Regions from separate parts of the Terribacillus jepli genome, predicted to be linked through region 3. Evidence: riboswitches for the same ligand, from Rfam matches in the RefSeq annotation. Region 3 holds a riboswitch; each other region holds the start of a gene.
The links. Region 3 has a riboswitch for S-adenosylmethionine ahead of AB1K91_RS09435 (cyclase family protein). Riboswitches for the same ligand answer to the same signal wherever they lie in the genome.
Positions count from the first base shown of each region.

Region 1: it holds a riboswitch for S-adenosylmethionine, as region 3 does, so the genes downstream of both, ssuE (NADPH-dependent FMN reductase) here and AB1K91_RS09435 (cyclase family protein) in region 3, are expected to answer to the same signal.
Region 2: it holds a riboswitch for S-adenosylmethionine, as region 3 does, so the genes downstream of both, metX (homoserine O-acetyltransferase MetX) here and AB1K91_RS09435 (cyclase family protein) in region 3, are expected to answer to the same signal.
Region 4: it holds a riboswitch for S-adenosylmethionine, as region 3 does, so the genes downstream of both, AB1K91_RS16660 (LLM class flavin-dependent oxidoreductase) here and AB1K91_RS09435 (cyclase family protein) in region 3, are expected to answer to the same signal.

Region 1 covers NZ_JBFEGH010000021.1:12,212-20,356, reverse strand. The annotation lists gene AB1K91_RS18170 (LLM class flavin-dependent oxidoreductase) at 1-293, opposite strand, end outside; gene AB1K91_RS18165 (MFS transporter) at 312-1,577, opposite strand; gene ssuE (NADPH-dependent FMN reductase) at 1,590-2,141, opposite strand; SAM riboswitch class I at 2,232-2,338, opposite strand; gene spoVE (stage V sporulation protein E) at 2,495-3,598, opposite strand; gene murD (UDP-N-acetylmuramoyl-L-alanine--D-glutamate ligase) at 3,670-5,022, opposite strand; gene mraY (phospho-N-acetylmuramoyl-pentapeptide-transferase) at 5,022-6,002, opposite strand; gene AB1K91_RS18140 (UDP-N-acetylmuramoyl-tripeptide--D-alanyl-D-alanine ligase) at 6,081-7,433, opposite strand; gene AB1K91_RS18135 (UDP-N-acetylmuramoyl-L-alanyl-D-glutamate--2,6-diaminopimelate ligase) at 7,436-8,145, opposite strand, start outside.
Region 2 covers NZ_JBFEGH010000002.1:177,779-185,923, reverse strand. The annotation lists gene AB1K91_RS03310 (cystatin-like fold lipoprotein) at 1-40, shown strand, start outside; gene AB1K91_RS03305 (GNAT family N-acetyltransferase) at 69-623, opposite strand; gene AB1K91_RS03300 (hypothetical protein) at 756-1,055, shown strand; gene AB1K91_RS03295 (hypothetical protein) at 1,076-1,351, shown strand; gene AB1K91_RS03290 (P-II family nitrogen regulator) at 1,536-1,886, opposite strand; gene AB1K91_RS03285 (ammonium transporter) at 1,905-3,116, opposite strand; SAM riboswitch class I at 3,768-3,880, shown strand; gene metX (homoserine O-acetyltransferase MetX) at 3,956-5,026, shown strand; SAM riboswitch class I at 5,025-5,134, shown strand; gene AB1K91_RS03275 (PLP-dependent aspartate aminotransferase family protein) at 5,206-6,996, shown strand; gene AB1K91_RS03270 (aliphatic sulfonate ABC transporter substrate-binding protein) at 6,989-7,990, shown strand; gene AB1K91_RS03265 (ABC transporter permease) at 7,997-8,145, shown strand, end outside.
Region 3 covers NZ_JBFEGH010000007.1:28,886-37,030, forward strand. The annotation lists gene AB1K91_RS09425 (DUF3196 family protein) at 1-984, opposite strand; gene AB1K91_RS09430 (hypothetical protein) at 1,126-1,470, opposite strand; gene AB1K91_RS09435 (cyclase family protein) at 1,718-2,455, opposite strand; SAM riboswitch class I at 2,543-2,629, opposite strand; gene AB1K91_RS09440 (cell wall hydrolase) at 3,178-3,618, opposite strand; gene AB1K91_RS09445 (SGNH/GDSL hydrolase family protein) at 3,735-4,334, opposite strand; gene AB1K91_RS09450 (response regulator transcription factor) at 4,361-5,131, opposite strand; gene AB1K91_RS09455 (cache domain-containing sensor histidine kinase) at 5,106-6,884, opposite strand; gene AB1K91_RS09460 (amidohydrolase family protein) at 6,974-7,801, opposite strand; gene AB1K91_RS09465 (SDR family oxidoreductase) at 7,890-8,145, opposite strand, start outside.
Region 4 covers NZ_JBFEGH010000017.1:58,405-66,549, forward strand. The annotation lists gene AB1K91_RS16655 (S66 family peptidase) at 1-921, shown strand, start outside; gene AB1K91_RS16660 (LLM class flavin-dependent oxidoreductase) at 940-2,304, opposite strand; SAM riboswitch class I at 2,382-2,483, opposite strand; gene AB1K91_RS16665 (DnaJ family domain-containing protein) at 2,496-2,867, opposite strand; gene AB1K91_RS16670 (CAP domain-containing protein) at 2,940-3,761, opposite strand; gene mreBH (rod-share determining protein MreBH) at 4,259-5,266, shown strand; gene AB1K91_RS16680 (VOC family protein) at 5,362-5,742, opposite strand; gene AB1K91_RS16685 (uracil-DNA glycosylase) at 5,754-6,386, opposite strand; gene AB1K91_RS16690 (YdbC family protein) at 6,388-6,606, opposite strand; gene AB1K91_RS16695 (DUF2164 family protein) at 6,692-6,928, shown strand; gene AB1K91_RS16700 (PTS transporter subunit EIIC) at 6,936-8,145, opposite strand, start outside.

The sequences.
Region 1 (8,145 bases), on a different contig from region 3:
TTTGTGACTTGCGCCATCGCCGGCACGACAAGCAGCGGGTCATTGACCGGCACCTGGGCAGCCTGGCGGACTGCTCCATCACGTGAGTTTTGGTGGACATCATATGTGCCCAGTACATCAGCCAAAAATAATGCATCAAAATGACCGCGCTCCAATATTTGCGCAAGTTCCGTCCAATAATCCAAGTCCTTGTAGCGATGCGCTTGATCTTCAGGGTGTGTCCACACCCCAGGTGATTGATGTCCAACGCAATTCATATCAAATGCATTCAGGTAAATCCGTTTGTTTGTCATTTGGTAATCCCCCTTTGGTTATCTGACGGCAAGCTCTTCCATCGCATGTATTTGCGCTCTTGCAGCAGGAGCTAGAAATGGCGTCAACAGAAAACTAAGCGCATAAAGAATTGCAAATCCCCACACAACACCGATAATGCCCATGTAATTGTTCAGTATCCCGACAAGCACCGGCCCAAGGAATTGACTGGCTCCGGCTCCTAAATTAAGTACTGAAATCGCTGCTCCGCGATTGGCAGGGGCAAGTGTCGGCAGGATGGCCGACAGCGGGACAAAGGCTGCAATGGCTGCACCGAAAAGAATAGCGTTCAGTATAAGCAGTGGGATGTTTGCTCCGAAGGCTACCGGAATGTAGTAGTAAAGCAGCGAACAGACAGCAGCTCCCACACAGCCGTACCAGCGGACTACCTTGACCCAGCCGATCCGATCGCCGAGCATTCCGAATAAGACCCCGGTCGCCATATTGCTGACTGACTGAATAGCCCAAAGCTGCAGCCATTGACTCGTTGAAATATCTAAGAAACTAGTGAAAAAGCCCGGCATGACAACAACAAAACCATACCATCCAGCAGTATTGATTGTCCGAAGCAGACCGCCGGCAGCAACCCGAGGACTTTCCCAAAGGATCGTGATCCCCTTCAAGGCTTCAGCCCATTTATTTTCTTTAAGCTGATCCTGAATTCTAAGCCCTTGCCGATCTTTGTCATCCACCAATACAACACCTAGAATTCCCCCAAGAATAATCCAGATAAGGGAACTCCACAGTGTTGCCATCTCTCCGATGAATGGAAGCAGGATACTTGGATAATAGGAACCAAGAAATCCTATTCCGCCAGCGAACATAAAGAAAAACCAGCCCATTGCCGTTGCTAGCTTTTGCTTCTCGGTACGATAGGCAATCCATACGATAAAAGCAAAGGCAAACAGCGGATAGCCAATACCACGCAGACCATACATGAGCACCATCATCGAAAAGTTTTCTAAATAAAGACCAAGATACAGAAAACCGATTTCGAAAACCACCCATGTTACCAGCCCAATCAGCATTGTCTTGCGCGGTCCGATGACCTCCCCAAGTACACCGGCAAGCCAAGAAGCGAATGTAAGTACAATGCCGTAAGCACTGAACATAATTGCCGACTGATTGGTCGTAAAGCCAATGTCAACTACATACTTAGACAGAAAAGCCTGTTCGATGCCATCACCGGTCATGAAGATAAGGATTGCAAGCAACCCGCCGATTACTTGAATCGGTATACCAAACAGCATTTTCTTTGACCCCATCGCCCTGCCACCTCACTTCACTGCGCTGGCGGCAAGGTTACGGCGGATCACATCTACAAGCTGATTTGTCTGCGTTTTGATTCTGTCAGCTGTTTCCTTATCTGCAATCGGCTGCTCTGGGTTGTCTTTGTTGATATGGTGGTCACATACATATACTCCTTGGAGTGGCTCCCCTTTTAAATTGGCGATGAGCGGTTTAAACGCATAATCTATCGCAAGCAAATGTGCCGAGCTGCCGCCTGTCATGATTGGAAGTACCGGTATGGTTTTAAACGCCTCCTGAGGAAGTAAATCGAGTAAAGCCTTCAATATGCCGCTGTACGATGCTTTATATACCGGTGAAGCGATGATCAATCCTTTCGCGTTCTTCACAGACAGGCCAGCCTCCACGATTTGCGGACTATCAAACCTTGCATAAAGCAAATCTTCCGGAGCAAAATCAATCACCCGGATCTCCTTGACTGTATAACCCTGCTCTTTGGCAAGTTTCCCCGCATAAGCTGCTGCCAGCTGCGATCGTGAGTGTTTGGACGGACTTCCTGATAGAATGATAATGTCTGTCATTTTGTCTTTTCTCCTTTTTTTGTAGTAGAGTGACTAAACGAAAAAAGCTCTCTTTTCCGAAGAAAAGAGAGCTTGATATTATCGTCCGCACTCTTATCTTCCAAGAATTTAATCTTGCTGGATTTAGCACCTTTCTGACATTGTCAGAGGTTGCTGAAGCTTCATCGGGCCAGTCCCTCGGCTTCTCTTGATAAGAACTGTATGAAATTGTTTTTAATGATACGCGCACCACCTTAAAAAGTCAATGGTAATTGCGCGAATTTTTTAATATATTGCATTTTTTCATTTCGTCCGATGCTCAAAGGTTAAATCTGCACTACGCCATCCTATTTTCCTGTTGCCCATACTAACTTTTAAAGTTTACTATATCTGCTGACATTCAATAGTATTCCGACGGAACTCAAAGTAAGTGTAAGCGACGATCCCCCATAGCTCAAGAACGGCAGCGTAATGCCGGTGACCGGAATCAAGCCGATTACGACACTGATATTGATCATGCATTGAATTGCAATCATTCCAGTGATGCCCAATGCCAGCAAGCTGCTGAAACCATCAGGGGCCCGGAGTGCAACTTGGATGCCACGCCATAAAAACAGCAGGAAAAGCAGCATGACGCCAGCACCACCTATGAAGCCGAGCTCCTCTGCTAAAATGGCAAAAATGAAATCCGTCTGCGGCTCCGGCAGATAGAAAAATTTCTGCAGGCTGTTCCCTAGACCGAGCCCCATCAGCCCTCCTGGACCGATTGCATAAAGGGATTGGATGATTTGAAAGCCTTCGCCCAAAGGGTCTTCCCACGGATCCAAAAAAGCGGTAATGCGCTGAATACGGTATGGTGCTGACAAAATCAGTGCTGCAAAAGCAGCTAAACCTATAATACCCAAACCGACAAAGTGGGAGATCCTGGCTCCGCTGACCAGAATCATCACCATGCATGTAAGCACAAGCACGACACCAGTTCCTAGATCCGGCTGGAGCATGATCATTCCGAATGCCGTAAATACGAGCAAGAGTGATGGCAGGAAGCCTTCTTTCAAGGAGGTTATATATTTCTGTTTAGCCGACAGATAGACCGCCAAATAGATGATCAATCCCAGCTTGGTGAATTCAGAAGGCTGGATACTGAACGCGCCTATCCCGATCCAGCTCCGTGCACCGCCGCGAACCATTCCGATACCGGGGATCAGGACGGCGATAAGTAAAATGAAACAAATCAGGAGAAGTACCTTTGCATATCTCCGCCAATTTTCATAATGCACCCTGGAAATGACCAACATCGCTCCGATCCCCACTCCGGCAAACAACAGCTGCCGTTTGGCAAAAAAGAAGCTATCGTCGAATTTATATTCCGCCCATATTGCAGAAGCACTGTATACCATGATGATACCGATTGTCAGCAAGCCCCCGATGGAAGAGAGCAATAGCCAGTCCGTCTTCGGAAGATTAGATTTACGCAAAGAAAAACCCCATTTCCTTGGATTGGAATTGGGGGTCCGCATGCAGCGAAGCGGCTGAGCAGGACAAGCCCCTACTCTAATGTATGCACCGCTTCCACAAACATGTCTCCTCTTTCTTCGAATGTCCGATACTGATCCCAGCTTGCACATGCCGGAGACAGCAAAATGACATCGCCGCTTTCGGAAATGCGATAGGCGATGGATGCTGCCTCTTTGACATCCTTGGCATGCTCGATAAGCTCGATACCAGCCATATAGGCAGTTTCCCGCAGTTTCTCAGCTGTTTCACCGAACACGATCAGCGCCTTTACATGTTCCATGAATGGAACGAGTGTTTCAAATGTATTGCCGCGATCCAAGCCGCCTGCAAGCAGGATGGTGGGCTGATCGAATGAAGATAATGCTTTGGATGTTGCAAGGATATTGGTGGCCTTGGAATCATTATAGAAGGCTCGGCCATTGATATGTTTAATATACTGCAGACGATGTTCAACGCCTGAGAATGTCTTCAATACGCGCTGGATGCCTTCATTGGTCGCCCCTGCCAGCTTGGCAGCTGCAACAGCAGCGAGTATGTTTTCCAGCTGGTGGCCGCCGACAAGGAGTATGTCCTTGATTGCCGCTACCGGCTCATCTTTGAAATACACATGTGATTCATCATACCATGCTCCGTTGTCCAGCTTTCGTGCACCGGAAAAAGGAACAAGCGTCGCTTGTGCCTCATTGACTATCTCGCGCAGCCGTTCATCTTCCGCGTTATAGACAAGATAATCGCTCTTATCCTGATTACGGAAGATATTCGCTTTCGCCTGCTCATAGTTTTCAAGGGAATGGTGATAATCCAAATGTGCTTCGAAGATATTCAGCATCACACTGATGTGCGGCCTAAACTGATCTATGCCTTGGAGCTGGAACGATGAAAGTTCCAAAACAAGCCGGTCGTCTTCCGTTGTCTTATTGGCAACCTCAGATGCGGCCGTTCCAATGTTACCTGCGACATACGTACTCACCTGGCTTTCCTGGAGCATCTCATAAGCAAGTGTCGTCGTAGTCGTTTTTCCATTTGAACCGGTAATGCCGATCAATGTGCCTTTATGGAGCAAACCGGCCAGTTCCACTTCCGTCAGCACAGGGATATCCCTCTCCATGGCTGCTTGCACGATCACATTTTCATAGCGGATGCCTGGATTTTTGATCAAGACATCCATACCATCCAGAAGTTCCACTTCTTGCGGCCCAAGCTTCACTTCGGCACCTTTTTGTTCCAATATTCGGATCAGCTCTTCCTGGTTGGATGCATTCAAATCACTTACACGTACATTACGCCCGTGGGCGAGCAATGTACTCGCAGCAGCAAATCCGCTTTTAGCTAAGCCGAGTACAAGCACATGCTGATATGGGAATGCGGTTTCGAAATCAGGCATCATAATCCCACCTTCATGTAAACGCCGATGACAGCGAATAATAGTCCCACAGCCCAGAATGTCGTGACGACACGCCATTCAGACCAACCGGACAACTCATAATGGTGGTGAAGCGGACTCATCTTGAACACCCGTTTCCCAGTCGTCTTGAATGATATGACCTGGATCATGACGGAAAGTGTCTCGATAACGAAAACACCGCCGATGACAATCAGCAATACTTCCATCTTGGTAAGGATGGCTACCGCTGCAATTGCTCCGCCGAGTCCCAATGATCCCGTATCACCCATGAATACCTTCGCTGGATGCGCGTTGAATACAAGGAATCCAAGCAAAGCACCGACTACTGCCAAAGAAAATACGGTAATCTGTGTCTGCTGGACATCATAGTACGCCACGACAGCAAAAGCTCCAAAGGCAATTGCCGCGGTTCCTGCCAGCAAGCCATCCAGACCATCCGTCAAATTGACGGCATTGGATGCGCCGACCAACATGACAAGGATCAAGAAGAAATAACCCCAGCCTAGATCCCACTGAATCGATGTTCCCGGAATTTGTATGTACGTACCGAAATCGTTGTATCGAAGCAGTGCATAAAAAATAATCGCAATGATGATCTGACCGATCATCTTTTGCTTGGATGTCAATCCAAGATTCCGTTTCATTGCTACTTTGATGAAATCATCCAGGAAGCCGAGTAAGCCATATCCGACCAAGACGAATAATAGCAGCCATGTTTCCAGGCTCATATGAATATTTCCGATTGCATGCATGATCCATGTAGACACGACAATGCTGATCATGATCATCACGCCGCCCATCGTCGGTGTACCCGACTTCTTCATATGGGATTTAGGTCCTTCCTCACGAATACTCTGACCGAATTTCAACCTGCGAAGAAATGGTATGATTATTGGAGAAATAAGGACGGTGACGATGAATGCTACCGCAATTGTCACAAGTAATAGTGCCACGTTCATTGATGTTTTCCTCCTTTAAAAAAGCACCCGTCCAGTAAATGTTGACGCCAGTGGCGCCTCTATTCTGATTACCAGCTATTAATTCTCTTCCATAACAGCGATTGTGTCAAGTATGGATTCCATCTTCACCCCTCTTGATGCTTTCAGCAGCACAATCGTATCTTCCTGCAATAACGGCACCAATGCCTCTGCCAGGGATTCCTTGTCATGGAAGTGAATCGCCGTAATTTTTTCATCTTTCAATGCATCGGTGATTTCAACTGCGTCCTCACCAACTGTAAATACATAGGAAGTATCCGTCGTGATCGCGTTGGCAATTTCCCGATGATAGCGTTTTGATTCTGCCCCTATTTCATAAATATCCCCAAGTACGAGTATACGTTTTGCAAACGGCAGCTCCTGAACTGTCCGGATTGCTGCCTTCATCGAGGTCGGAGAAGCGTTATAAGCATCATTGATGATCTTGCTGCCATTCAACCCAGCAAGCATTTCCATTCGCATACCCGTCATTGACGGGGCATGCAATGCATGTTGAATATGATCCCGACTTACCCCAAGCTGTTTGCCTAGAACAATTGCATAGCCCGCATTCCGTACATTATGCGCCCCGAGCAAGGAAAATGTATATTTTTCTCCATTCACTGAAAAAACAGTCGCTGCATCAAGTGTCTGCTCGACATGCAGACGCTCTTTATTTTGCGCTTCGAAGCCGCAAGTGACAGTCGTCTTTTTATCATGATGATAGGATAAGAGGGGTTCATCCCCATCGATGATCAAAATGCCATCCTCAGCCAAACCAGCAGTGATTTCACTCTTCGCCTTGGCAATGCCTTCCCTTGAGCCAAGGAATTCAATATGGGATTCACCGATATTCGTTATAATTGCATAATCCGGCTGCGCAATATGGGATAATAATTCGATCTCACCGAAATTGCTCATCCCCATCTCCAAAACGAGTACTTCACAGGAAGGCTGCATCGTTAATACAGTGAGAGGCAAACCGATATGATTATTCAAATTTCCTTTGGTCGCAAGCACTTCGTATTTTTCTTTCAAAACACTTGTCACCAGATCTTTTGTAGTCGTTTTGCCGTTCGAACCGGTAATGCCGACAACAATCGGGTCAACTGCCACCCGGTGCGCTTTTGCAAGTTGTTGCAGTGCTTCCAACGTATCATCGACAAGAAATAGGACAATCGCAGCAGCAGCTTCCGGGACAGGGACTGATTTGTCCCATAGGGAAGCGACTGCTCCTTGCGTGATTGCCTGTTCTATGAAAGCATGTGCATCGAATCTTTCTCCCCTGATCGGGACGAATAGACTGTCAGGTGCTTCTTTCCTGCTGTCGGTATTTACTTGTACAATCTCAAAATCCTGCTGCTTCGTTGCATCAGGGAATAGATCATATAGGAAATCACTTGTAAATAGCATTGTCATTCTCCTAGTCCCGCTCTTTTGATAGCTTCCGCTGCGACAAGACGGTCATCGAAATCAAGCACCTGAGTTCCGATGATCTGATAGGTTTCATGTCCTTTTCCTGCTATCAGAACGATATCATCCGCTTGTGCAAGGTCGATGGCATGCTGGATTGCCTCTGCCCGATCCGGAACGACGACATATTTGTCTGACTCCAATCCTCTGATCATATCTTCCAGGATGGCCCCGGGATCCTCTGTCCGCGGATTATCAGCTGTGAAAATGGCTGTATCCGAATATTGGACTGCTTTTCCAGCCATAAGCGGTCGCTTCGTCTTATCACGGTCGCCTCCGCAGCCAACTACTGTTATTATCTTGCCCTTCACGAAAGATTTTATCGTTGTCAGCACATTCTCCAGGGAATCCGGTGTATGTGCATAGTCGACAATCACACCGAAGGACTGCCCAGCCATGACTGGCTCGAATCGTCCTGCCACTCCAGTCGTCACTTTCAGCGCCTTGCATATTGTCGCAAAAGGTATATCGCTGCATATAGCTGCACCAACAGCAGCGAGCATGTTGTAGACATTGAATTTACCCATCAGCTTGCTCGTGATTCTAGCTTCGCCCTTTGGTGTCTGAAGCAGGAAGCTAGTGCCATTGGATGCAAGTTGGATATCTGTGGCCATGATATCTGCTGGTTTGTCTATTCCATAAGTGCAAACTG
Region 2 (8,145 bases), on a different contig from region 3:
AAGGAACCTGACAAGGGAATATGAAGAGGAAAATAAATAAAGTTTCGGCGGGCTTCGGCAGAAGCCCGTCATTTTTGTGCCGTATGAACGAAGACAAGGTGATCTGTCCACTGACCGTTTTCAAGAATGAAGCCTTTGCGGATGCATTCGAAACGCATACCGACGCTTTTAGCAAGGGCGATTGATTGCGGGTTGTCCAAGTTGATATGTGCTTCGATTCGCTGATAATGGAGCTTGGATGCTCCGATATCCAATGCCATATGTACAGCAGCCTTGCCGTAGCCATTGCCCCAGTACTGATTATGAATCGTATAGCCGATCCTTCCCCATTGAAAGTCATCTCGCGCCAAGGTGGAAAAATCAATCATGCCAAGATGGGAACCATCCGCTTCCTTGAAGACAGCGAAAACATATGCTTTATCTTCGGCAGCCAGCCGCTGATGCTTGTCCACTAAATCGGAAAACCAAGAGTCTGTACATGCGGTCATATCAAGCAGTCCTGGATCGTGGGTATGCTGTGACAGCTTGCGTCTGCTGAAGCCGCTGAACCATTTGGAATAATCCCCTTTGCGCAGCGGCCGCACCAACACGCCATCAGCGCAGGATTGAAAATCGAATTGCATCCTGAACACCTCCTCCTTTCACTATATCATCAAATTCCATGTTTGCCCCCGGACACTTTGACCATACACAATCCGATTCAGAGCATAGCTTATAACTGTAAGACAAATACAAAAACGAAGGAGGTAGTGCAGATGGGGGAAAGACACGACAAAAAGAACAAATATGAAGGAGGTAATCAGTATATGAGCTACGATAAACATCGCGGTAATGACGAGAGTTTTGAATGGGAAAACCATGTGAAGTCTGAAAGTGAAAGTGATAGTGAAAGCAAATCCAAAAACTACAACTTCAACTACAACTACGCGGAAGTTTACAAAAGCGGTAACTCTTACGTCAACGCTAAATCAAAGGTAGACAGTGAGCTAGATAGCGAAGATGATGCAAACAGCGGCCATAATGGTCACGGCAAACGCAAAAAATACGGTAGATAATTCAAGAAAGGAGAAGAACAATGAGTAATCTGAGAAAATATGAAAATCCATTTAAAAGCACTGGTTACAGCACAAAATCCAGCGTTGCCCATAGTGGTAACGCCGATGTGGATATCATCATGGAAGTGAATACAATGCCGATTGCATATGCGATGCTCTGCTCGCTGCGCGCGACGAACAAGTTGTCGGAACATGAATTCGAGAATGCTCTGAAGAGACTGAAAAAGCTTGTGGATGATGATCGCAATTCCTATCATAATGATCCAGGCACAGCCAAGATCTATCATCTAGAATAAAAAAGCGCAGGAGCCCTCCCGCCAGTGCTTCCAGCCAAAGGCGGGATTGCTCTACAGCCTTTTGCAACATCCTATGCGAACAAATATCTCAGTGTTACTTGTCTGCTCACGTTCTTCTCCTAGCCAGCCTGTTACAGGCTGGCTTTTTACATAGAAAAAGCACCACCATAAAGTGGCGCTTCTGTCACAAGGCAGCTGGGCCTTGTTTTCCTGTATTGATATCAATCGTTTGCTGGATCGGATAGACGAAAATCTTTCCATCACCTGCTTTGCCAGTATGAAGTATGCTGGCCGCAGCTTTGGTGACGTCATCGACGGGAACAGAGCTGACAACGATTTCCACCTTCAGCCGATCGAACACATTCTGCACTTTCTTTACGCCTCGGTATAACTCTGTATAGCCTTCTTCCAGGCCGCAGCCTTGCACATGGGAGAAGGTCATGCCGGATACCCCGATTTCAGCCATTTTCATTTTGAAAGCTTCAAGATCCGCTGAGCTCCTTGTAATAATCTCAACCTTGAACATGTCACTCATATACCGTTCCTCCTTAAATTAATCCTGATAGGCACGTTCGCCGTGCATCGTCAGATCCAGACCTTTTGCTTCTTCTTCATCGGTAGCACGTGCCTTGAAGATGAGGTTAACGATTGTAATCAAGATGAATGTCACAATGCCGACAAAGGCGAATGTCGCAATGATGGCTACTACCTGTCTCCATAATAGATCAATACCACCGCCGTAGAAAAGACCGTTGTGCTCGACAATTGCGTTTATGGAGTCGCTTGCGAACAAGCCAGTTGCGATACCGCCCCATGTTCCGCCTACTGCGTGTAAGCCAAAGGCATCGAGTGCATCATCATACCCTAGCCTCTGCTTTAGCCAGCCGACGCCCCAGAAGCAGACGATGCCGCCAATCAAGCCGATCGGAATGCTGGCAAGCGGGGAGACGAAACCAGCAGCAGGAGTGATGGCGACAAGGCCGGCAATCGCACCGGATACAGCTCCCAGCAGTGTGGGTTTTTTGTTGATCATCCATTCGATGATCATCCAGCCAAGTACACCAGCAGCAGCAGCGGTATTCGTGTTGATAAAGGCATACATTGCGACATCATCGAAAGCAAGTTCACTGCCGACATTGAATCCAAACCAGCCGAACCAAAGCAGCGCGCCGCCGATCAAGGTGAAAATCAAGTTATGAGGTGCAGTGGTGCCGGCATTTTTACGTTTGCCGATGACAATCGCAACGACCAATCCGGCAAGACCGGAGGAAATGTGGACAACGTTTCCTCCTGCAAAATCAAGTGCGCCCATTTCCGCAATCCAGCCGCCGCCCCAAACCCAGTGTGCAAGCGGGGAATAGACGATGAGGACCCAAAGAACTGTAAATAGAATGAATGCAGGAAAACGAATACGTTCTGCATAAGCACCAGACACGATGGCAGTTGTCAGGATTGCGAATGTCATTTGGAACATCATGAATAAATTGAATGGAATGGTGTGTCCTTCATTCGGTTCGAACCCGACATTATTCAGTCCGAAGAAATCCAATCCGCCAATAATTCCATTACCTGGTGAGAACGCAAGCGAAAAGCCGACGATGATCCAGATGATCGACACAATCGCCATAGTTGTGAAACTGTGCATTGCTGTGCTCAGCACATTTTTACTTCTTACCAACCCGCCGTAGAAGAGTGCGAGTGCTGGTGTCATCAACCATACCAAGACGGTTGCGACAAACATGAATACCGTATTAGTCATATCCATTTTCTCTACCCCCTGTGTGTTTTCTTTATTGTTTGAAAATTTAAATCTTTTTTCATTATAAGTGCCAGACAAAAAAATGTAACAAAGTTGTCAGGTTATCTTACGTGAATATTTCTGACCAAAAAGTGTAAGTGTTTTCAATTTATTTGTTATAAAGCGTTACTAAAATGGGACTGAGTTTTAGAAAGATGGGAATTTTGGGGTGGTTTGCACCATTTTATAGCGGGAATAGTTAAATAGCTGCGGAGAAGTGCTACATCGGAAGTTTGACAATAACTGTAAAGGGTGATAAGATAGTTAACGTCCTCGATGTTTGAGTAACTTTATCGAAGGTCATTGGCATTCTGCTATAGTTTTAATTAGAAGTACTTATTCAGACTGGAACGGCCTAGGAGCCGTGAGGATGCAATAGAGGTAGGGATTGCATCGTATAAGTGAAAACTACCATGTGGAACAAGTACCGCGGCAGGAGGATGTATTAGGTATCCTCTACTCACAATAGAAAAGTTACATTTTAGCCCCGCATTGGCATTAGCTGATGCGGGGCGTCCAAATTTCTAAGGATAAAATATCTTGATAGAAATTTCAGAATTTATCGTTGACTCATATATGGAACCCATGCTACAATCCTGTTAACAAATCAATAGCAAGCTCTTATCAAGAGAGGCGGAGGGACTGGCCCGATGATGCCCGGCAACCTGCAAGCAGCAATGCTTTTAAGGTGCTAATTCCTGAAAGTGCGTAAAGCACTTTAGAGATGAGAGAGACAAGTCGGTACATATTGCCACCCTGTCCTCTCAGGGTGGCCTTTTTTATTGAGGGGAGGAAGCGTACGGAACATGGATTTACAACTGTCATACCAAACCGGCAAACTTCTCATCGGGGATGTCGAGCTTGAATCAGGTGATATCTTATCAAATGTCGAGGTGACCTATGAAAGAAGCGGACCCGCCTCACGAGAAACGGTGCTTGTCTGTCATGCATTGACAGGAGATCAGTTTGCAATCGGAACTGATACAGCACCTGGATGGTGGAATGGGTTGCTGCAGCAGGACGGTTACATCGACACCGGCCGATACCAAGTCATGACATTCAATGTACTGGGTGGATGCAATGGGACAACGAGTGCAGTGTCGGTGAATCCAGTTTCAGGAGACACGTATGCAGCAGCTTTTCCGGAAATAACGATCCGGGACATGGTTTCGGTTCAACGTCTGGCATTGGAGAAACTAGGAATCTCTCATTTAAAGGCGGTGATCGGCGGATCATTGGGAGGAATGCAAGTTATGGAATGGGGTGTTATGTATCCTGATTTTATGGATGTGCTGATTCCGCTCGCAGCGACCCCCTTTGTGAGTGATTATGCGATTGCGTATAATCATTTGGCTAAGACAGCCATTACGTCCGATCCAAACTGGAACGATGGATACTATACTGCAGACAGATTACCTGCAGCTGGTCTCGGCCTGGCGCGGATGGTAGGGATGCTTACTTACCGTTCCGATCATCAATATAATGAACGTTTCCGCCGAGCTGCCTCCGGAAGAGATGATGCAGCTTATGAGGTGGAGTCGTACTTGAATTATCAAGGGGAAAAACTCGTTAATCGCTTTGATGCCAATTGCTATATGACCTTATTACAAGCGATGAACAGTCACGATATCGGCAGGGAAAGAGGCGGGTGGCAGGCAGCTGCCCAAAAAATAAAGGCAATTGTGCTGACATTCGGATTTTCGAGAGATCTGCTGTTCCCGCCGGAAGAGATAAAGGGTTTTGCAGCGGCAGTGCCAAGTGCCCGGCATGTGGATGTGGATACAATCTATGGACATGATGGTTTTCTGCTGGAGTTTGAGAAGTGGGGACACCACATCCGCGATGTACTCGAGCAGCCAATGAAAATTTCATATTGACTTATCAAGAGAGGTGGAGGGACTGGCCCGATGAAACCCGGCAACCTGTAAGCGGCAATGGCTTTTAAGGTGCTACATCCAGCAAACAGAAAGTTTGGGAGATAAGGAGTTTTGTGCATATGCAGCAGCTTCTTACCGGAAGCTGCTTTTTTCATTATATAAACTGGAGGAATGACAAAATGACAAATCAAGTATACAAAGCAGAAACATTAGCATTGCATGGCGGGCAAGCACCAGATCCGACTACAGGTTCAAGAGCGGTGCCACTTTACCAGACGACTTCTTACTTATTCCATGATACAGATCATGCAGAGCGTCTATTCGCACTTGATGAGCCAGGAAATATCTATTCCCGAATCGGCAACCCTACCGTGGATGTTTTGGAAAAACGGATTGCATTGCTGGAAGATGGTGTCGCAGCAGTCGGCGTTGCATCCGGAATGGCAGCTATCAGCTACAGTATCCTGAACTTGGCAAGCGCTGGCGATGAAATCGTAGCAGCAGCCAACTTGTATGGCGGAACGTATAACCTCTTTCAGACAACGCTGCCGCGGTACGGAATCACTGTTAAATTCGTCGATCCAACTGATCCGGAAGCATTCCGTGCGGCAATCACAGATAAAACCAAAGCTGTTTTCGCGGAAATCATCGGAAATCCGAGTCTGCATGTGCTCGATGTGGAAGCGGTGGCAGAGGTGGCGCATGATGCAGGAATTCCGCTCATTGTCGACAGTACGTTCGCTACACCAATTTTAAGCAAGCCAATAACACTTGGTGCGGATATTGTCGTCCATAGTGCGACAAAGTGGATCGGCGGTCACGGTACTTCCATAGGAGGATTGATTGTTGACGGGGGTCGATTCGATTGGAATTCACCGAAATTTCCGACTTTTACTGAACCTGATCCAAGCTACAACGGTATCCGCTATGCATTCGATTTCGGTACACTTGCTTTCAGCACGAAACTGCGTGTTCAATTACTACGCGATCTGGGTGCTGCACTTAGCCCATTCAATGCATGGCAGCTCATCCAAGGTTTGGAGACATTGCATTTGCGCGTGGAACGCCACGTACAAAATGCAGAAAAATTGGCAAATTATCTTGAAAAGCATCCAGCAGTCGATTGGGTTGCTTATCCGGGACTCAGCAGCCATCCTTCCCATGAAATCGGAAAAAGGGTGCTTCCATTCGGTGCTGGTTCCATTGTCAACTTTGGTATCAAAGGCGGAAGGGAAGCTGGTGCCGCTTTGATCAATAACGTTGCGCTTTGGTCGCATGTTGCCAATGTCGGTGATGCCAAATCATTGATCATCCATCCTGCATCCACTACACATCTTCAATTGGATGCCGAAGGATTGGCTGCTACCGGAGTAAAAGAGGAATTGGTCCGGTTGTCTGTTGGAATCGAATCAGTCGATGATCTCATCCACGACTTGGATCGTGCATTGGAGAAGGCTACTGGAATCCGTTCCGAATCCCGAAAAATCGTCATCAATGATGAAGCTGTCATCCGGGAAGTGCTTGGCAGTGCAACGGATGCTGAAGGCCGTCAAAAGACAATTGCAGTAGTGGGACTGAGCAGTAAAGAGCAGCGTCCAAGCAACCGATTGGCCCGGAAGATGCAACGGCTCGGATACAAGATCATACCAGTAAACCCTGCTGAAACAACTGTTCTAGGAGAAAAAGCTTATCCGGACCTGAGAAGCGTACCAGGGAAAATCGATATCGCTCAGATTTTCCGCAGTCCGGAAGCGGCAGTAGAGCTGGCCAAGGAAGCAGCAGAGATTCGTCCGGAAATATTCTGGCTGCAGGAAGGTGTCGTTTCTGAAGAAGCAGCTGCAATTGCGCGTGAAGCGGGATTGGAGGTTGTCCATAACCGCTGCACCTATAAAGAAGCACAGCGACTGCGCGGAACGATCAGCACCTATGCATGTGAACTGGATGATAAAGGAGTAGCAGTTGATGAATAAGATTCCCCTCATAGATAAAAGAAGTTTACTGGCTTTACTCAGTGTTTTCGTCATCGTTTTTCTGGCAGCTTGCGGGAACTCAAGCAGTGCTTCGGGCGATTTGAAACAGATTCGCTTGGATTACGCCTACTATTCTCCGGCCAGTTTGGTGATAAAAAATAAAGGGTGGGCAGAAGAAGCGTTCAAGGATCAAGACATTGAAGTCACTTGGACACTCAGCCAAGGAAGTAACAAGGCCCTCGAATTCCTCAATAGTAACAGCGTGGACTTTGGTTCCACAGCAGGAAGCGCTGCCTTGCTTGCCAAGGCGAATGGCAACCCGATCAAAGGTGTGTACTTGGCATCGAAGCCTGAATGGACGGCGCTTGTTACGACAAAGGATAGCGACATCAAAGACCCTGCGGATCTGAAAGGAAAGAAAGTAGCCGCTACTGTCGGTACTGATCCATATATCTTCCTCCAGCGTACCCTGCAGGAAGCTAGTCTGGATGAACAAGATGTCGAAATCGTCAACTTGCAGCATGCCGATGGAGCGAGCGCCCTGCTTTCCGGTGATGTGGATGCATGGGCAGGTCTTGATCCCCACATGGCAAAGCTGGAGTTGGAAAATGACACGCAATTATTCTATCGGAACGAGGATTTCAACACATATAATTTCCTGAATGTTCGGGAAGAATTCGCTGAAAACCATCCTGAAGCAGTGCAGGAAGTCTTGAAACTTTATGACAAAGCAAGAGCATGGATCGAAGAAAATCCGGAAGAGACAGCAGAAATCGTTGCCAAAGAGGCAAATATCAGCCAGGAAGTAGCAGCAAAACAGCTGGAACGCAATGATTTTTCAGAATCTGTACCAGGCGATACCCAGCGGGAGATTCTGAACCAGTCAGGCGCTGTTCTGGAGAAAGCGAATTTATGGAAAGGCAACAAAGATGTAGCGGAGACGGTTGATGGTTATATCGAACCGAAATTTGCAGAAGAACTTGGAGAGGAATGATGCTTTATGTGGAAGAAACTGCGGACACATCCTGTACTGCTCGGTTCTTTGCTGCCGATCATATTGCTGGCAGCATGGGAGATCTTGAGCAGGGCAGGAGTCATTCCTGCCTATCAGCTCCCTGCGCCTAGTGCCATTCTGTCAACGATCATTAC
Region 3 (8,145 bases):
TCATTCCTCGGCAACAGTCAGAAATTTTGCTTCAAATGTGATGATTTCCTCCATCATCGAGGCGATTTTCTGAGCTTCTTCCTCGGTGACAGCCGGCTGTTCGATTTGCAGATAACTGCTTGCCAGCTTCTGCAGGGCAGCTGCCAGTACAGCTGCTTCTTCCACTGTGGGCGTCATTGGATATCTTACATACATGTATCGGTACAATAGCTTATACACCAGGTCGTAAAGTGATGGATTCTGTTGCTCGAGCAGATGCAAATGTCCCAGAACCTGTTCCATCCCTTCCGATTTTTCCACCAGCGCCAGATTCTCCGGAATTACAGTCACTGTTTCCTTCATTTTATGTATGGTTACAGGAAATTCGATTTCCTGTTTGATGAGCCATTCCAGTACGGCTGTCTGCACGACTGGGTCGGCTTCCTCGTCCATCAGGAAAGCCTCCATCTTTTGCACATGCGGACTGACATCCAGCGAATGGCATTTCTGGATGAGCTGCCATTGCAGGGCAGCATCTTGATTCTTTCTAGCTTTGTCGAAATTATGTATAAGTTGATCGGCTGTCGTCTGACTCTTATCTTCCGCCATTTTACGGCTTACTTTCTGCAACTGGTCGAATGATGTTTTAAGCGGCGTCGGAATCTTCTCCCGCGCATACACCTCATCCAGCATTTCCACCACTTCTTCATAGCGCCCAAGCTGGAACAGCAAAGTCAAATGAATATGTAAGTATTGCAAATAATCCTTATCTTTGGCTGCAAGCAGCTGCAAAGACATCTCTTCTGCCTCTTCATGCCTGCCCAGCTCCATCAGGCAGATCAGCCGCCCAGTCAAAATTTCCGGCTGACGATAGCCATAATCCAAAAGCTGCTCAAACTTATCTATCGCGTCCGTATAATTCTTCTCCTGGAGCTCCTTCATCCCTTCCTGCTCCAGCCGTGTCTTCAAACCCGGGAACAGGACTACATTATTCTCTTTATCCATCGGCAACATCCTTATTAGATTTTCAGTTAGAGACCTGGTAACAGCTATACCCTTAAATTTAACAAAGAAAACGCAGAATGCAAACTTTTAGATGGAAAAAAGCTGTGAATCCGTCTATTCACAGCCTCAATAAAGTCCCCGCTACTTTTTTGGCATATCCTCAGGTCCCCGCCTTCTGAAAGGAATGACGTTTTCCATGCTAGGAGCCAATTCTTCTTCATCTTCTTCATCCAAAAAATCAAGCAGCCGCTGCTGCATATCGCCCATTTCCGATGTCAGCGTTTTTTCTTCGTGATTCAATGCGTAGATATCCCGCTTGATCTGAAGATAAAATTCCTTCAACGGCTTATCCGTATACTGGCTGAGTAGCCTATCGGATAACGTATATTCCTCCTGCAGCTCCAAATCATAGATTCGAACCATGAAATATTTCCCGAAAGGAATAGATCCAATGAATCGATAACGTTTCGTCTCATCTAAATACATAGGCCACCTCCAAGAAAAGTGTAGCATGTCCCGAGAGCGAGAATGCATATTCTCCCCATAATATACAGAAAACTTACATTTAGTCGTTGAAGCCCGATTTTCGGTATCTCATTTTACAAGTTATACATCTGTCACCCAACATCCTGGTACCCTTATTGCCGAGCCATAATTCCGCCACTCTTATTGATTGGTCGCCTTGTCTCCCAAAACACACCATGAATAAGCTCACTCATCTGGCTCCCCTGCTTCATGGAAGGACGGCAAAGGAACGGACCGGAAATCCTGACGCTTTTCCCGCTTTCGGTACGATATTAAAGATGAAAGCTCCTTTAGCTGGCAGCTGATCCAGATTAGTCAGCAATTCCACTTGATAAGAATCCCGCTCCAGCACATAATACTCGCCAACCAAAGCGCCGTTCTTTTGGAAATCGACTGCTGCATCCGTATCAAACGTCTCGTGCCCTACCGCCTTGATATGCCGCTCTTCATATAGGAACTTCAGTCCTTCCAATGACCAGCCTGGGGAATGGCTGTTACCATCGTCGTCTTTGTTATCCATCTGCTCTTGATTTGGCCAGCGCTTGCTCCAGTCAGTCCGCAATGCCACAAATGTACCTGGCTCGATTTTGCCGTGTTCCTCCTCGAAAGCAAGGATATCTGCCACAGACAGTGCGTAATCATGATTGGCAGCCGCTTCGTTTGATTTATCAATCACGACGAGCGGCAGTACCAATTCTTTTAACTCGAGCTCTTCCAAATACCTTGTATCCCGCACAAAGTGGATCGGGGCATCCAGATGTGTTCCGTATTGCCCCGGGAAGGTAAAGCTCTGGGCGAAGAAGCCGTCATCATGGGAGAACAATGTTTCGAACTTCGCCGGGGAAAAAGCTGAGAAATACGGCGAATCCGGCCCGAAGGTATGGGTAAGATCCACCCATTTTTTCTCTCTCAATACTTCCAATGCTTTGCTTAACTCGTTTGACATAAACGATCACCTCAAATAAATAGTTTGGAAGAACGCAAAAAAACCTCTTCTAAATAAGAAGGGGTTCGCTACTTTTATGTAGTCCGATTCTTATCTAGTCTGGAATTAGCACAGTACATACAGTCTGTTGCTGAAGCTTCATAGGGCCAGTCCCTCCGCCTCTCTGGATAAGAGAATATTCTGTTAAATTCTATATTATTCTAAGTAATATGATTGGTCAACCCAATTGTTCCCCCTTAAGGTGCATTAGCAAATGCCGCGTAAACGAATACTAGCGCCCAGAATCCTATGAAATAATAAAGCAGAGCCAAAGTGACATGCGATAAAGCTAGAACAACTTTACTGCTGGTTTCATAGGCAAAAAAAGCTGTAAAAAATCCTATTATAGGAAACCAATTATTACCATTATGGTCATACCTATTTTTGCAATTAGATCTCCAGCTAAAGGGGTGCTCGATATTAATAATGGAAAAACAATCAATGCGATAAAACCTAATATGAACACAACTAATAGAGTCAACGAAATGCGCTCAAGTTTGAAATAATGCATAGAAAAACCCTTTCATTTTAATCATCCAGTATACAGTAACAAAAAAGAGATTAAGTTCTATCGCAATATAACTCATTCAAAAATCACGCTGCATGTTTTTCCAATCACGTAAAATAAGCATCCTGCTTTTAGCGGCAAGATGCTTATACACACCTTTATTTTATACAAGGCTTTACCCCATATAAACACTGTCACACGTGCCAGCCTGCGGCTCATAAAAGCAATGATCCTTAAACTGACCTGAAAAAGGCTGGCCATACCATGTCGGAGGGCATGGTGCATACGGATTAAAATACCAAAGTGCGTACGAAGCAGGTTGTTGTCTCCAAAATTTCAAATTCCTTTCTGCCAATCTTCTTTCCTGTTCACGTGCTCGTTGATAAAAAACATTTCCTTTTTGAACAGCCTCAAAGGAGTAATTCCCGCCCTGTACATGAAAGATGACATCATCGATCGTTCTCAGATCTGCAAAATCCAAACAGTCCGCTACAGCACGGTTTACAATGACATTCCCTACAAACAGCATTCCAAGCTGCCCTTCCCCTTCAGCTTCCGCCCGCATCATTCTTGCCATCAAGTCAACATCTGAACTATTGTATCGGACTCTCGCCATATGATCACCCCACTCACAGTATGAAAAAGCTCCCCTTGTTGTTAGTATATTATTGAAGGGCTTAGACTTATGTCAGTTACATTCACCAATCCCTACCTTCATACTCCATGGAAAAGTCACTTCCCATTAGCAGTAAAATACGCTTCCAGCCAGGTGTCAGCCATCAAGCGATTGCCGTCGTTGGTCATATGTACACCATCCGTTGTCAGATTCGTTTTCGTCGTTTGCAAAAAAGCTGTATGAGTTTGCACGAGTATCGCATCATACTTGTCAGCTAGTTCCCGGACGATCTCTACATAAGGAATCAGCATCTGATTTCCTTTTGAATCTTTATTTTCTTCTATGATTGTCGGTTCCATGAGGAAGAGCGCAGCTTTGGTTCGTTTTGTTTCGAACAGGAGCTTATCATAGATTTCCCTGAAGGCATCCGGATAAACCTGCTGCATCTGCGGCTGATCCAATTGCCGCCACACGTCATTGATTCCGATGGAAATCGACACTAAGTCAGGAGCTATCGAAAGCACATCTTCTTCCCACCTATCGGCCAAATCGGTGACACGGTTGCCTCCCACTCCCTTATTTATAATTTCCACTTCTTTTCTCTGAGCAAATTCATCTTCAATCATTTTCACATAACCGTCACCGATATCCCGATGATCCTCGAATCTTCCGCATTCCGTGATGCTGTCTCCGATAAAAACCCATTTTTCACGCATCTAGAGTCCCCCCATTATTAATTGTTTCACTGCCTTCTCACCTGTTCTTTTATCCATTCCGTCGGGCTGCACCCTGTTTGTTTCTTGAAAATATTACTGAAATATTGCGGGTTATTTCCGTATCCTAATTTTTCAGCTAGTTCAAAAACCTTGATATCTTTCTGTTTACCGATGATTTCCACTGCTTTATCAATCTTACGTTTCACCACATAAGCAGAAAATTTCTCCCCGACTTCCTTTTTGAATAATTTTCCTAAGTAATCGGTGTTCATATATAACACTTCACTTGCAATCCATTGCAAAGACAAGCTTGGATTTTCAATATTATCCTTTATCGCAGCAATCATCTTATTAACAACAGACGAGTAGTTAGTCATTTCGCCCGTCTGGTCGGCTGCCATATTGGCTTGTTGTTTATTTTCTTCCGCCAGTTCTTGTACTACTTCCGATAACGCTTCATGAATGTCTTCTTCACTTGATGGTTTGAGCAGATAATGCTTCACTCCGAATCGCATTGCCTTTTGTGCATATTCGAATTCATTGTAGCCAGATAGAAGTATCCATTTGATTAGCGGAGAGACTTTTCTCCCTTGTTCAATCAAACCCATCCCATCCAGCCCGGGCATGGTAATGTCTGTAATGACGATGTCAGGCGCATGCTTCTTGATGAATTCCAAGGCTTCGAGCCCATTTTCGGCAATGCCATGCAAGACGGTTCCTTGCTGCTCCCATTCCACGATAGAAGATATTCCCTCAAGCAGCATCGGCTCATCATCTACCAGCAGAACTTTGAACAATATCAGTCCCTCCTTCAAAAGGAATCATCAGCATTACCTTCGTTCCAGCTGCTGGTTCACTTATCACTCGAATGCCGTATGCCGGACCGAATAATATTTTCAATCGATTATCGATATTCCGAATCCCCAAGCCCGTGCCTTTTGGCCGATAATTCCCGCTTGATAATTTATTGATGAATTCCTGTTCCATCCCTGGTCCGTCATCAATCACCGAGATGATCGTGTTTTTTCCATCCTGCACCGCCTCGATGCTTATCGTGCACATTCCGACAATCTCCTGCACCCCATACTTAATCGCATTTTCCACCAAAGGCTGCAAGCTGAATTTGGGCACCTTGCAGGAAAGAAGATGATCAGGGATATCGATAAGAAAGCTCAATCGTTCCTGAAAACGGTAAGATTGGATCGTGATATAATGCTTCACTATTTCCAGTTCTTCCGCAAGCGGAATCAGGGCGTCCTTCGTTTCCAGGGAGGAACGTAAAATAAAACCGAGTGACGTAGTCATACGTGAGGTTTCCTGTACCTTGCCAAGTTTTGCCGACCAATTGATGGATTCCAATGTGTTATAGAGGAAATGAGGATTGATTTGTGCTTGGAGTGTTTTGAATTCAGCATCTTTGATCACTAACTGCTTCTTATAGTTCTCTTCAATCAGCGATAGGATCTGGTTCATCATTTTATTGAAGTTTTCATGCATTTGGCCTGCTTCGTCTTCAGAAAACAAGATATGACTCTCTTCCTTGAAGTCCTTGACTCCTCCTTTTTGCACTCTTTTCATCTTTCTATTCAATGCTTCGATCGGATTGGTGATTCCTTTGATAAAACGGATACCCAGAAACAATAACACCACAAATAATAGAAGATAGATGCTCAATACGGTTCTTTGTACCAAGGTCACAGCCTGGAATAATTGACTGTATGGAGAAGCTATCATATAAGTCCAATTCGTATAATCAGCAGAGGCGTACGTCACAAAGTATCGGTCGGCCTCATAATTCACAAGCTGATAGCCTTCTGTCCCCTTTGTACTGGCTATCAGGTAAGAATCCTTCTTCGTGATTTCCTGAGGGAAAATGATCTCCCTATTCGAATTGGCAATCAGCAGCCGCATCTCTTTTTGGTCCAAACTGTTTTCAAACGAAGAGACGATATCTGCCATATCGAATCGCACAACGATCATACCCAGCCTCTCAAAGGAAAGATCAGGGTAAGCATTCACTTCCCGAGCCACCACAAACGATTCACCCTGATCACCAGGAGCAAACCATGCTGCTTCTCCATCTCTTTGGTTCGTTTCTTGTTTATATTGCAGCAAACGCTCGTTGTCGATGGTAATCACACGATTTCCCGCACTATAGCCTCTATCAGCTGTGTCGTATACCTGGATGGAATCTACCGAATCTTCAAAGGCTCCCAAGTCGATGAGCCTTTTTTTAATGGTGGTTCCGATAAGGTATGCTTCATAAGCATCGTCGGTTTCCCTTAAATCGTATAAATAGGACTGCAAATAAGGATCCGTAGACAACCTATATGAGAACCCTTTCATTTTTTCGATTTCATTTTCTATCAAAGCTGATGATACCTTCAATGACTGCGCCGACTGACGGTGGATCTCATCATTGTAAGCAACAAGTGCATATTGCAAAAGGACCAATCCACCTATGCTGAATGATATGAGGACGAGGGAGAGTAAACAAAACAATTTATATTTCAATTTTAAATTAGAGAAAAAGTTTTTCAGTCTTCTCATGATGCCACTCCCCTCACAGCCAAGCTATTAAACTAAGCGACATGTATAGTTTTTAATTTCTATGGAATGGAAATAATATCCTCTTTGTTTTATGATTCATTGTCCAATTTATAAAAACAACATGCATTATTACCATAAACATCTTCCCTTTCGGCCTCGGATAAACGATATACCACTGTTTCCTCAAAGAGCTGGATAATATCCGGATAAGAAGCAGACTTCAAACATACCGGCCAGTCGCTGCCGAACATGACTCGTTTTGGACCAAAAACATCGAGAATGTGTTCTACATAAGGATAGATATCTGCCGTCTTCCAGCTGGCTCCGACTTTTTCGGGAACCAAGCCGGAAACCTTGCACATGATATTAGGATATTCCGCGATTTCACGCATATGACTTGCCCATGGCTCCATATGCCCTGGATCCATAGGAGGCTTCGCAATATGGTCAATGACACCATGCAGATGTGGGATATTCTTTAACAATTCGATGATTGCAGGTAAGTGTCTGGGGTTGGCTTGTAAATCAACCGGGAATGCATCGTCTGCACACTTGTTAAGGTTATGAAGAACTACACGCTGTAACAACCATCCCGAGGGCAGGTCTTGCAACATCGGTCGGATCCCAACAAAATGAGGATCCTCCTTAAACTCTGCCAATCGCTGCAAGGCATCAGATTCTCCCAATTCCACCCAACCGACAACACCGATCACTTCTTCTCGCTTATTAGCCATTTCCAAAAGAAAGCGATTTTCTTCCAAACTCGGCGACGCTTGCACAGCAATCGTTTTGTCTATTGTATGCGATTGGAGGATAGGCCCTAAATGATGAGGCAAGTAAGACCGACTTCTGCTGCCTGGACCTTGATCAGCTCCTTGAACTTTGTGCCAAAAATGCTGATGAGCATCTATAATCATTTATTTGCCCCTTCTCTGATCAGACATCCTAAAGACCAGACAAACACCATGACTCTCTTCATGGTGTTTGTTCATAAAAGCCGATGACCTATCCGATCAATAATGACTCCGCTCCATCTATATAGATTTCCGTCCCCGTAATATGACTGGATTCATCGGTGGCCAAGAACTTTACTAGATTCGCCACTTCCTCTGGTTTCCCTGAACGTTTATCCAATGGCTTGCTTCCTTCAGGGAATTCGACAGGTACTTTGATTTCGTCCAAATCCTGTGATCGTTTGATTGACTTGCTAAAATCCGTTTCTATTCCGCCAGGGCAGATGACATTCACTCGGATATGGTAT
Region 4 (8,145 bases), on a different contig from region 3:
AAAGATCAGCTGGAGAAGCTGGGACAACATGTGATCATAGGGGATACCGTCTGGACTCAAAAAGCCGCCAGAAGCAGCTGCGCTGAAAACCGGGCAACCGAACTGATGAGCTACCTTACCGACCCCGGAATTGATGCCATCATGCCGCCATGGGGCGGAGAACTGCTTGTCCAAGTATTAGCAAAGCTCGATTGGGACAAACTAGCTTCAAATAAACCAAAATGGCTGATTGGTTATTCCGATACAAGTACACTTCTCTGCAGTTATACCCTGCAAACAACCATCGCCACTGCCCATGCGACCAATTTCTTCGATTTGCATATGGAAGCACTCGATGAAACGACAAAGCAATGGCATAAGGTTTTATCAGCGCCGTCTCGTAAAAACTTTGTCCAGTACTCCTCGCCTATGTACCAGTCCTCTTGGGATAAGCTATTCGCACAGGACGATGCAGCAGGATTTGATCTGGACAGTAAAACGCAATGGAAATCCACCACAGGCCAACCGGTCTCTTTTACCGGCCGATTGATCGGCGGCTGTCTGAATACGCTGACCGTCATCGCTGGAACAAAATACGCACCTATTCAGAAATGGCGTGAAACATTTGAAGAAAATACGATCATCTATCTGGAATGGGCTGATTGGGCATCAGCCGAAGCGTACCGAAACCTTTGGCATCTGAAAGAACACAGCTGGTTCGATCGGGCAAGCGGTGTATTATTCGGCAGACCCGCCCGGAGCACACCTTCAGAAGATTACACCGTGGAGCAAATGATCCATGAATTCGCCGATGAAATCGGATTGCCGATCATTTATGATACAGATATTGGACATATGCCGCCGCAGTTAACGATGATCAATGGCGCTTTGGCAACAGTCTCTTATCAAGAAGGCAATGGCATTTTGACTTATCTGGAATAGAAAAAAGGAGCTGATGCTTCAGCTCCTCTTTCCTTGTTTCGCCGGATGCGCCCCGGTAAGATGCGGATGTCCATATAATTTCTCCCGGAATGTTCCTTCTGCATACTCCTTTTTGTATAATCCTCGCTTCTGCAGGATTGGCACGACTAATTCAACAAAGTCTACCAAGTCCTTCGGCGTAATGTAATGCGTCAAATTGAAGCCATCGACCCCGCTTCGCACAAAGAGATCTTCTATCTTGTCAGCCACCTGTTCAGGACTCCCGACGATGATATCCATCTCAGCCGGCTTGCTGAATTTCTCCTGTATTTCTTTGACAGTGAAGGGCTTAGCAGCATCCTTTGTCAAATACGCAGCCCGCGATTGCCCTTGTTCTGTATGCTTGTATGTGAACAATTCATCTTCATTTTCATAGGAAGCTAAGTCATAACCAGTCGATCCGCCATACTGGGCTTTGGCTGCATCTGCACTCCAATATTTCTTGATTTCCTCATATTTCGCCTGCGCTTTCTCTTCCGTTTCGGCAACGACCACATTCAGGAAAGTGAATGCTTTGATTTCAGCACGGCTTCTGCCATACGCTTCTGCCCGCGTTTTGATATCCTCGATATAGTAATTGATCTTTTCTGGTGTAGGTCCGCCAACGAATACACATTCAGCATGCCTGGCTGCGAATTCCCGTCCTTTTTCAGAAGTACCGGCTTGGTAAAGCACTGGCGTGCGCTGCGGTGACGGTTCACTGACATGCGGTCCTTCGACTGAGAAGTATTTGCCCTTGTGCTTGATACGATGTACCTTTTCCGGGTCCACGAGCACACCTCTTGCCGGATCCGACACAACCGCATCCTCTTCCCAGCTATCTTCAAGCAATTTATAGGAAACCTCCAGGAATTCCTCGGCTATTCTGTAACGTTCATCATGCTTGACCATTTTCTCCAGCCCGAAATTCCGGGCCGCATTCGGCAAGTAAGATGTAACGATATTCCAAGCGACACGACCCTTGGTCAAATGGTCGAGCGTAGAGAATTTTCGTGCATTATGGAATGGCTGCTCGTACGATGTACTGACTGTGACAGCGAAGGAAAGATGCTCTGTCACCGCTGCCATAGCCGGGATAGCAAAAGCTGGATCATTCAGCGGCACTTGGACCCCGTCACGCAATGCTGCCTTTTCATCCCCTCCATAAACATCATAAACACCAAGCACATCAGCAAAAAACACTGCATCGAACTTTCCTTTTTCCAAAAGACGCGCAAGCTCGACCCAGTAGTCCAGCGACTTGTATTCCCGATGCCGTCTGTTCTCCGGATGCTTCCATAAACCATGGGCATTGTGCATAGCGGATGTCATATCAAATGCTTGCAAGATAATTTGTTTCGTCATCATTCTCCACTCCTCTGCATATGTAAAAAAGCCTCTTCCGTTTTACAGAAGAGGCTCCTTATCCAAGGTAAAAGCTCCTCTTATCTGTCAGACTTGTCGTCTGCTGGAATTGGCACAGTGCATCCCTGCCTGTTGCCGAGGCTTCCAAGGGCCAGTCCCTCCACCTCTCGTGATAAGAAAATACTATGTGATTATGTTAGTTTGTTTTCAATCCGTTCCCGGTATTGATTCAGTGCACTTGGCGAATTTCTCTTGAGTTTCTGAAGCAATGCTTCGTATTGAATCTCCTTTTCGCTGATCCGTTTCCGATAATCCGCTCGCTCCGAATCATCCGTACAAGCACGCAGTAAATCGCGCAGTGCTACAATTTCTTTTTGCAGCTCCATTTCAGGTGGGATATAGCCGGCATTCTTCAGAACCTTATAGCTCATCCGCATATCCTCTGGTACACCGGATAAATCCTCCAGTACCAAAGGTTTTCCTGTACCAGGAAGGTTGCGGAATTCTCCACTTTCTTCCGCCTTTTTTATCCTTTCTTCCGCAAGCAGCGAAATCAGATCCATACAATCCCTCCAAAAATGCAAAAAAAGCAACCGATTCACAATCGGTTGCTTTTCATTATACAATAATCTGAATTATTTACCAATGAATTGCTGTGTCCAATAGTTACCGTTTTCTACATAACCTACACCGATGTTTGTGTAATCAGGGTTTAGGATGTTTTCACGGTGACCTTGGCTGTTCATCCAAGCTTCCACGACTTCTTCTGGAGTCTTTTGACCTTGGGCGATGTTTTCACCAGCAGTTTTATAAGAGATTCCGAAAGATTTCATCATGTCGAACGGAGAACCGTAAGTCGGGCTGTTATGATCGAAGTAGCCTTTGTCCGCCATATCCTGGGATTTTGCACGTGCTACTTTGCTTAGTTCGGCGTCTGCTTTCAACGGCTTGAGACCAGCTTTTTCACGCTCTTTGTTAGTCAAGTCCACTACTTGTTGTTCGAATGCACTCAGGCCTTCAGTAGCTTGCTTGTCTTCTGTTTGTTTGCTGTCAGAAGCAGTTTCTTGTTTTTGTGCTGGAGCTTGTGCTTTTTGTTCAGTTGCTTGCTCATCAGCTTTTTCTTCTTTTTGCTCTTTTTTATTAGAAGCAGGTGCTTTTGCTTCTTCTTGCTTAGGTGCTTGAGTTTGTGCTTTCTCTTGTTGAGCAGGCTGTTGCTTATTATACTTCGCTAGCAAGCTATCAACATTAATGTTAATGTTATAAGCTGATAGATAGTCATTCACCCATTTATTTAAATCTTCGATAGAAGAGAAAGATCCGCTTTTCACTACTTGTGCTACATGCACTTGAGCTTCTTCTTTAGTTGGTTGTGCTGGTGCAGCATTAGCTGTTCCTGCCAAAGCGCCACCTGCTAGGATAGCTGTAGATAGTGTTGTTACTAATACTTTCTTGAACATGATGTTGCTCCTTTCGAGATGTGTGTTTTCTGTTGCAGCAACATCATAGCATGGGTTTTTGTGTAATATTGCAGCCTGGATTTTCCAATTGGCACTCATCCCTGAACAATCCAGCAAAAAGTTGGATATTACGCGAAATCATACCCGCTCCTCCTGCTCTGAAACTAGTAATAAACAGTCATCTTTCTATTTATTGGTTATAAATTAGGATTGACACCTTTTTTCCTTCCTAGTTTTTGTAACAATCCCTCATTATTTGTAATCTATCTGTAAATTGACTTAGTACTCTCTCTTCCTATAATTCTTTCTTCCTAAACTTATTAGTTTAATCTGCCAAATTAGGATAAAGGTATCTCTTTAACACCTCTATACCAGGTGATAAAATGAACTATGTCGAATTTAGAAGTTTTTTGGTACTTTGACGTATCTACCCCCATAAATAAATAAACGGGTGAGAATGAATATAATAGAAATATGTCATCATTGGAGGAAATATAATGTTTGCTAATCCTGAAATCGGAATAGACCTTGGCACTGCAAATATACTTGTGTATACAAAACAAAAAGGAATCGTATTGAATGAACCTTCCGTTGTAGCGATCGATTTGGAAACAAAAAATGTTGTGGCGGTTGGAGCTGAAGCAAAAGAAATGGTCGGTAAGACTCCTCAGAATATCGTACCGATCCGTCCATTGAAAGATGGTGTAATCGCTGACTATGATGTAACAGCTCAATTATTGAAAGAAATATTGAAAAAAGTAAGCAAAGTGATGGGCGCTTCCCTTCGCAAGCCTACTATTGTTGTCTGTACGCCTTCTGGCAGTACTTCCGTTGAAAGACGCGCTATACATAATGCAGTCAAATCGTATGGTGCAAAAAATGTTCATTTGATCGAAGAACCCATCGCTGCAGCGATCGGGGCAGACTTGCCAGTAGACGAGCCGGTGGCAAATGTGATCGTCGACATCGGCGGCGGTACAAGCGAAGTCGGCATCATCTCATTCGGCGGCGTTGTTTCCTGCCGTTCCGTGCGAATCGGCGGGGATTCCATGGATGAAGAAATTGTTCAATACATCCGCAAGCACTACAACATTTTGATCGGGGAAAGAACGGCAGAGCAAATCAAGATGGAAATAGGCCATGCTTTGATCGAACATGATGAACTGATGATGGATGTCCGCGGCCGCGATATGGTGACAGGACTGCCTAAAACGATCGGCATTTCATCGAAAGAAGTACAGGTTGCCCTTAAGGAATCATTGGAACAAATCCTGGAAACCATCCGCATGACATTGGAAGACTGCCCACCGGAACTCAGCGGGGATATCGTCGACCATGGTGTCATTTTGACAGGCGGCGGCGCATTGCTAAAAGGTATGCAGCAATGGCTTGCTTCTGAGATTTCCGTTCCCGTGCACTTGGCTCCGAACCCATTGGAATCTGTTGCAATCGGTACAGGCCGCGCCTTGCAAATGATCACCAAACTACAAAAAGCAGCAAAATAATAAAGAAAGGCGTATCAGTCAGCTGATACGCCTGTTTTTTTATGGAAAAGCGGAGAAGACCGCTTAGAAGAGGTGCCTTTTCCTCACGCAAGGCTTTATCGCTTCGGCCGCAGTTTCTGGTCTTTGGAGCTATACTGCACCAATCCAATGCCAACTCCGACCGGGTCAACCAAATAAGCAAGATGGAATGATTCAAAGTCCATTTTTTCGCGAACGACCACTGCTCCTTCCTCTTTGGCAGCTTGGATCGCTTTATCCAAATCCTCCACTTCAATCTGGATCCTGGTTCCATGCGGAAAATCATGCGGTCCCTTACTTATTCCCCCTCCGATTCCTCCATCAGCCTTCACCTCTTGATAGCCCCAATTCGGCTCCCCTATCTCCCAGCCGAAAACATTGGCGTAAAAACTGGCCGCCTTGGCAGGGTCTTGACTGTTCAGCTCAAATCCAACCACTTTTCCCTTGATTTTCTCCATGATTCCTCTCCTTATCTATGCAAAAGTTCGCGAATCTTATATGCATGTTCCTCGATTACCGGCCGCAACCCTGGATTGTAAAATACCGACGCAGGATGGTATGTCGGGAATATACGATATATATTCTCGGAAAAAATGAAAGAATCCTCCTCTAAGCTTTTTAATTGCTGAATCGGTTGTTCTATCAGCTTGCCGGCAACCTCTGTGATTCTCTCCTTCGAACCAGTTACCCTTTCCCAGCCAATTCTTCCTAATGTGACAAGGATATCCGGCTTTGCATGCGAGATTTCATAATCGAGTACGGGCGCATGCGCGAGTACCTCGGCCTTAGTAGGTGTCCGATTGTATTTCTTCGTAACAGTCTCCCCGCGGATCTGCTTTGTCTTATATTGATACGGTCTGCTTCTTACGGAGCTAGAGATGAATACTTCTGATCGATCGACTCCAGCACGCTCCAAAAACAAGTCCAGCTCCTTGCCAGCTCGTCCGCTGAATGGGACCAGACTATGTATTTCCGTTTCACCCGGTGCTTCACCAACAAAGAAAAGAACCGGATGCTTCGGTCCTCTACCAGGCAGGAAACCTTCACAAGGGTATGGAGCCATCCTTTCTTTGGCTAGCTGAACCAACTCATCAGGCAGCATATCAGTCAAGCTCCTGCAATAGATCGCGCAATGCACTGACTTCTTCTGCTGAGAGGGTGATTCCTTTACCCATCTTTTCGTGATCTGGCGCCCAGTCCCTGATATCATACTTCGGCTCGCGTCCATTCCAGCTGATCATGTTCAGCTCCTTCTGCCACCCCTTCGGTGATACAGAAATCACTCCCAGTTCCTTCACAATCTCATAAGATAATTCAGCCATCATTGCTCCCACCTTTTCCCTTTTCTAAAGTCTAGCAGAATTATTTGTTATAATGAAACGAAATATTCCATTGGAGGGGAAACCTATGCAACAGTCAATTAAATTGAGCGAAAGCCAGCGCACTGAAATGGTCCGTTCCCTGCAGAATTATTTTGAACAAGAAAAAGACGAGCAGCTAGGCGACCTGGCCGCAGGTCTGCTGCTCGATTTCATCGTCGAGGAATTAGGTCCCATTTTTTATAATGCTGGGATTGAAGCATCTTATCAGTTTATGAATGAGAAGATCGAGGATCTATTCGGGATACAGGTGAGGGAGCGTTGAGCGCTCCTCAATCCTCCAATAAATCATCCATTTCTTTTTTCACAGTCGATGCCTGCGATCCTATGATGATTTGCAGGTTATGCTGATCGACTTCCACAATTCCGTGTACACCCATTTGCTTGATTTTAGATTGATTCACTTGATCCATGTCTTTTATTTCGAGTCGCAGCCGCGTCATGCAATTATCGTTGATGAGTATGTTCTGTTTACCGCCAAGATTTTCAATCAGCTTCTGTGCCATATATCTATGATTGTTATGGGAAAGCTCAAGATCCTTTTCTTCCTCTCCCGCTGCCGCCTCATACACCTTATCCTCTATTTGTCCAATTATTGCTACTTGACGTTTTTTGATGACATAATAAAAAGTGAAATAATACAACAAAAAGAAAACGATACCCACCGGCAGGATAAGTAGTCCTCCATTGCTCAACCCCAAGTTCACGATGTAATCTATCAGTCCAGCTCCCCAAGAAAAACCATGCCTGATATGCAAAACGTATAGTACTGCACCAGCTAATCCTGTATAGAAGGAATGGATGAAGTACAGTAATGGTGAGGTAAACAAGAATGTGAATTCAACAGGCTCGGTAATGCCTGTAATAACTGATGTCGCAGCACCCGATGACATCAGGGTTTTTGTCTCCTGCTTTTTATACTTAGCTGCCCTTGCAATTGCCAAAGCGATAGCCGGGACCCCGAAAAGCATAGTGATATAAAATCCGCCAATGAAGAATCCCGCCATCGGATCTCCACTCAAGAATCTAGTGATTTCACCGGTGACTACTTCACCTGATGGTGTCGTATACTCCCCGAGTCCAAAATAGACGTACGTATTTAACACATGATGCAAACCAAATGGCAGCAGGAATCGATTCAAGAAGCCGAAGATGAATACCCCTATTGCTCCCAAGCCCATCAATGTCTTACTAAAGACATCGATACCCATTTGAGCATACGGCCATAACCAACTCATCAAACCTGCCACTAGTACCATTGTGAAAATAATGACTGTAATAGGGAATTTCTCCCCGCTAAAAAACGCGAACATATTCGGTAGTTTTGTATCTTTGAATTTATTATAGACGAAAGCTGCTATTAAACCAGCAAGCACTCCTCCGAAAACACTCATATTCAGTTCAGGATTCATTAAAGCAAGGCCTTCTTTAAGCACGATGATAGCGAGGAATCCAGTCAGGGCCGGTATTCCTTTATCTTTC